One region of the Paenibacillus riograndensis SBR5 genome, then DNA from elsewhere that is predicted to be linked to it. Evidence: a T-box and tRNA genes for the amino acid it is inferred to sense, from the RefSeq annotation. Region 1 holds a T-box; the other holds one or more tRNA genes.
The links. The T-box of region 1 lies ahead of lysS (lysine--tRNA ligase). A T-box ahead of a tRNA ligase gene usually reads a tRNA of that ligase, here a tRNA-Lys.

Region 1 (2,459 bases):
TGATTCTAATGAATTCATAGGGCTCATACATGGGCGGCGCACTTCCAAAAATCCGCTCCGAGATAACCGAAGCTACATTGTAACTGCCTGTTTCCGACGAATGGTCACGGCCTCCGGGCTCGAACAGCACCTGCTCCAGATTCCAGCGCATCGGCCAGTCGATTTTCCATTGCAGCTTGATATTATCCGCCTCAGGAATAGACAGACTGCTATGATGGCCGCATGTACAGCTGTAGGTCAAGAGCTCTTTGTCTTCATCAAAAGAATGCACCGTGGTCGAGTCCTTGCCACAATCTCCGCAATAGATACTCACAGGATAGAATGCGGCTCTGTCCGCTTCGCTGGCTTCACCCGTCTTGAACGACATCAGGATATCGTAGATTTCACCTCTGCTGCGCAGCGCATGAAGAATTCCGGGTGCGTACCGGCGGGACTGATACTCCTTGCTCTGATAAATAAATTCCGGCCTGATTCCAAAAGACTGGAGCGCCTCTTCAAATTCCTGCTCGAAATGCTCGGCATAGGAGGTGTGACAGCCGTAAGGACAAGGAACCTGCGTGTAAGGTCTGCCAATATACTGCTCAAAGCTTGGATCGACTTGAAGCGGAACCTTGCGGAACCGGTCAAAGTCATCCCACGAGAAAATGAACCGCACCTGTTTGCCGGCTTTTTCGAGCGCCCTGCTTACAAAATAAGTCGTCACAATCTCCCGGAAATTCCCGATATGGATGTGACCCGACGGACTAATCCCCGATGCGCACACGAATGTCTGCTGCTCCGGGTGGCTTTCGATGAGCCGGTTCGCTATTTTTTCGGACCAATGCATGAACAATCACCTCAACAGTTAATGTAAAAAGCAAACAAAAAAGCCCTCATCCGCAAGATTGTCATCTTGAGGACGAGAGCTGTAATCAGCGCCGTGGTACCACCTCTGTTCGCGAGCCTGTTACCATGCCCGCCTCTTCGGGTACGGCCATTACGCTTATACCCTATCTCTGTAACGGGAGATCCCGTCATAGCATCCTTGGGCGCAGGGCCCAATTCCGTATGAAGCTCGGAGACTTTTTTCATCAGGCGCACCGCTGCTCCGTTTCACCCTTCCGAAGCTCTCTGTGAACGATGCCGCCTGATTACTCTTCTCTTCATCGCTGAAGTGTTATGCTTTTTCAATATAGACCACTATAACAAAATCACAATAAAAAGTCATTATCGAAATAAATATTGTCTGGATTTTCCCTTAATCATCTACATTATCAGCTGCCCTGTTCATTCAGATAAATGGCCTTGCCCGTACGCGAGGATTCATAGAGGGCTTCTAAAATCCGGGAAACCACGTAGGCCTGTTCAGGCGTCACCACAGGTTCTTTGTCCTGATCAATCGCCTCAATCCACTGGCGCATTTCGGTATCGGGTGCGCTTTCCTGTCTGCCTTCGTAGAAGGCCACTCCGCCCGCACTAAGCTCGATTTCGTTCGTATACAAACGGCCCAGCTTTTCGCCATTAATGCGCAGTCCTTGTTTCATGTCTGCACCCGCTTCCGTTCCGCTCAGGCTGCATTTGGCCTCATCGACATCCAGCGAATTCAGCGCCCAGCTGGACTCCAGCATAATAGTGGCGCCGTTCTCCATGACAATCATCCCGAAGGCCGAATCCTCCACCGAAAATTGCTTCGGGTCCCACGGTCCCCAGGCATTGGCTGCATTCTCTCTCCGCGAAAGCTCGTGGTGGGTGGTGCCGAGAACCACCTTGGGCTGATAATTATCCATCATCCACAGGGTCAAATCCAGCGCATGCGTGCCGATATCAATCAACGGTCCGCCGCCCTGCTTCTCCTCATCCAGAAACACTCCCCAGGTCGGTACAGCTCTGCGGCGGATGGCGTGGGCTTTGGCAAAATAAATGGAGCCAAGCTCCCCGGCTTCGCACAGCTGCTTTAGATACAAGCTGTCCTCCCTGAAACGGTTGTTGTAGCCGATCGTCAGTTTTTTGCCGGTCCGTTTGGCGGCTTCAAGCATTGCTTTGGCTTCTGCCGCTGTTTTGGCCATCGGTTTTTCGCACATCACATGCTTGCCGGCCTCCAAGGCGGCAATTGAAATTTCCGCATGGGAGATGTTAGGGGTAAGCACATGGACTATATCAAGCGATCCGTCTTTTAATAACTCTGTGTATTGGGTATATACTTTGGCTTCTGCGCTTCCATACTTCTGCCGGGCCTCTTCCGCCCGTTCTTCAATAATGTCACAAAAAGCGGCCAGCTCTACATTCTGAAGCTTGCTCAGGCTGGGAAGATGCTTGCCGTTAGCAATACCGCCACAACCGATAATACCTATCCGATACGTTGTACTCATATTAAGTCACCCTCACTTTGAATTGGATTGCTGTCTCAATGCGCGGAACGCTGCGGGCGTCATGCCCAGACGTTTGCGGAACACAGCATGCAGATAATTGGCATTGGTAAA
Region 2 (2,459 bases), 1.1 Mb from region 1:
GGTACCTATATTGCAAAAGGAAGTGATTAAGCTTATGAAATGCCCTTACTGTGATCACACCAATACCAAAGTGCTTGACTCGCGTCCGGCCAACGAGAATAAGTCAATCCGCCGCAGGCGGGAATGCGAATCCTGCAGCCGGCGGTTTACAACCTTTGAGATGATCGAAGAAACGCCGCTGATCGTGATCAAAAAAGGCGGCAGCCGCGAGGAATTCAGCCGCGATAAAATTCTGCGCGGCCTCATCCGCGCCTGCGAAAAACGTCCCGTCTCCGTCGAACGCCTGGAGGTCATCGTCTCCGAGGTCGAGAAATCTTTGCGCGGCATCGCCTTAGCCGAAGTGGAGAGCCGCCAGATCGGCGAGTTGGTTATGGAACAGCTGTACCCTGTGGATGAAGTCGCTTACGTCCGCTTCGCCTCCGTCTACCGCCAGTTCAAGGACATTAACATGTTCATGAAGGAACTGAAGGGCCTGCTGTCCAAGGGTACAGGGGAGCTGGAGGGATTATAGTAGGGGTGTGACACCTACAAATAAGTGGGGATTCCTGCAAGCGGTCTACGGGTTACTACGGGGGATCATCCAGCGGACATGCCTCTCGAAGGAAAAAACAGGCTGCTAATGCTTCCTTATAAAAGAATAAGCCGCCGTTATGATGCGCGGCTTATTCCTAGTGTCAAAGCCTCGTATGCGAAGAGGTAAGTAATGCAAAGCTAGGTGGAAATAGTATAACTAATTCGTCCAATTTGTTGCGTTTGCGGAGTTTAGTGGGAGTTTGTACACCTAATTCACGCATATTCATCCGAAATGGCCGCTTTTATCCGAATTAGTGGTACTTTTTCCCACATAGGCTAATCCATAAACCGAATGGGCTCGATTAGTTGTACTTTTTCCACTTCAGTCATGGACCTCAAAAACTTTTTTAATAAAAGTGTTGACACAGATCCCGATATTTTATATTATATAGAAGTCGCCTACGAAACAAATGAACAACTAAGCGGTATGAATGTTCCACCTTAAGTCAGTTTTTAGAATACATATTGTAGTTCTAAAACGGGTCATGGGGCCATAGCTCAGCTGGGAGAGCGCATCGCTGGCAGCGATGAGGTCAGGGGTTCGATCCCCCTTGGCTCCACCAATAACCATCATATGGACTCTTAGCTCAGTTGGTAGAGCAGTTGACTCTTAATCAATTGGTCCAGGGTTCGAGTCCCTGAGAGTCCATCACAGAAAAAACGGCAGAGATGCCGTTTTTTTGCTGTTTCAGGGTCAGGGAGGGGGGAGGCAGAGAATGGAGTGGTGAAGCGGGAGACTTCTGCTCTGCAACCGTCAACTCCAATCGTCAACGGCACTGCTATCGCACAATGCAAAAGCTCGTCAATGGCAACTAAACCGCCAAATGTAACGCCGAACCCTGAACCCCGAACCCCGAACCCCGAACCCCGAACCCCGAACCCCGAACCCCGAACCCCGAACCCCAAACTTTTGGACAAGCCGACGATTCCCAACTTTCTATTTTCCAGAGGCCAGACTGTTACGGACCCCATAGCCCTTATTTTCTCTAGTTGGCACATTTGGCCGGGCTAACGGACCGTATCGCGCTTATTCTCCTCCAGCAGGCATGTTTCACAGATAATATCAGCAAATAACTGCATCTGAGTCCGTAAGATAGACGGAACAGTGTTTTTGCAGGAAATAAAGGCTCCCCGGTCCGTAAGGATTCACTAGAACTAGACGGAGCGATCGCTATTTACTCCCCGCTTCCCATCTCAGATTCCAATGATAATACTGATCCAATTCCTGGTGCCCGCTAAAATATTCTACGAGTCTCTCCACGCTAAAGGTCTCATCATTCTGATTGCGGATCATCGCGATGGCACACATCCCCTTATTGTTGTTATGCTCATCCAGCCTGACCTCGATTTCCGGTCCGCCCTGCTGCTTGATGGTTACAATCGCGTCAGCCTCCGACCAGTTCGTGATTCCCTCATAAATGAAAGCAAAGATAACAATTCTGCTGATTTCAGAAAGATACTGGCCATTGATCCGCAAATTCTCGCCCGTGGCTATGGACCCGGTGCGGTCATCCCCGTCCAGGGAGATGTAGGGCGGCCTGTTCAAGCTTCCGAAGGATTCACCGAGTGCCTGGACAGAGCCCTTAATGCCATTTTTTAATTCAAACAGACAACCAAGGTCGAGATCGACACCTTTACTTCCGAACCAGCCCGATGATTTTTTCTGATACCAATTAAGATTGATCAGTATCTCGCCCAGGGATTCCGCCCCTTTCTGGAGACTGATCCTCTCCCCGCGGTTTTTAAGCAAGATGGTATTGAGATTTAAAGAAGGGGCTGGAGTTGATGCTGGTGAAGAGGGGGGCAAATTGTCCGCCTTAGGCCGTGACCGCAGCTCTGGGAGAGGAAAGGGAGACTGCTGCGATTGAATTACTGGGCTGGTGGGT

Region 2: it encodes a tRNA-Lys, which carries the amino acid that the T-box ahead of lysS (lysine--tRNA ligase) is inferred to sense. The anticodon was not compared.

Annotation. Positions count from the first base shown of each region.
Region 1 is NZ_LN831776.1:3,991,743-3,994,201, reverse strand. Features, by position in the region: gene lysS (lysine--tRNA ligase) at 1-826, opposite strand, end outside; T-box leader at 892-1,155, opposite strand; gene PRIO_RS16685 (Gfo/Idh/MocA family protein) at 1,254-2,348, opposite strand; gene PRIO_RS16680 (AraC family transcriptional regulator) at 2,361-2,459, opposite strand, start outside.
Region 2 is NZ_LN831776.1:2,890,378-2,892,836, forward strand. Features, by position in the region: gene nrdR (transcriptional regulator NrdR) at 35-511, shown strand; tRNA gene PRIO_RS11680 (tRNA-Ala) at 1,061-1,136, shown strand; tRNA gene PRIO_RS11685 (tRNA-Lys) at 1,150-1,222, shown strand; gene PRIO_RS11690 (TerD family protein) at 1,745-2,459, opposite strand, start outside.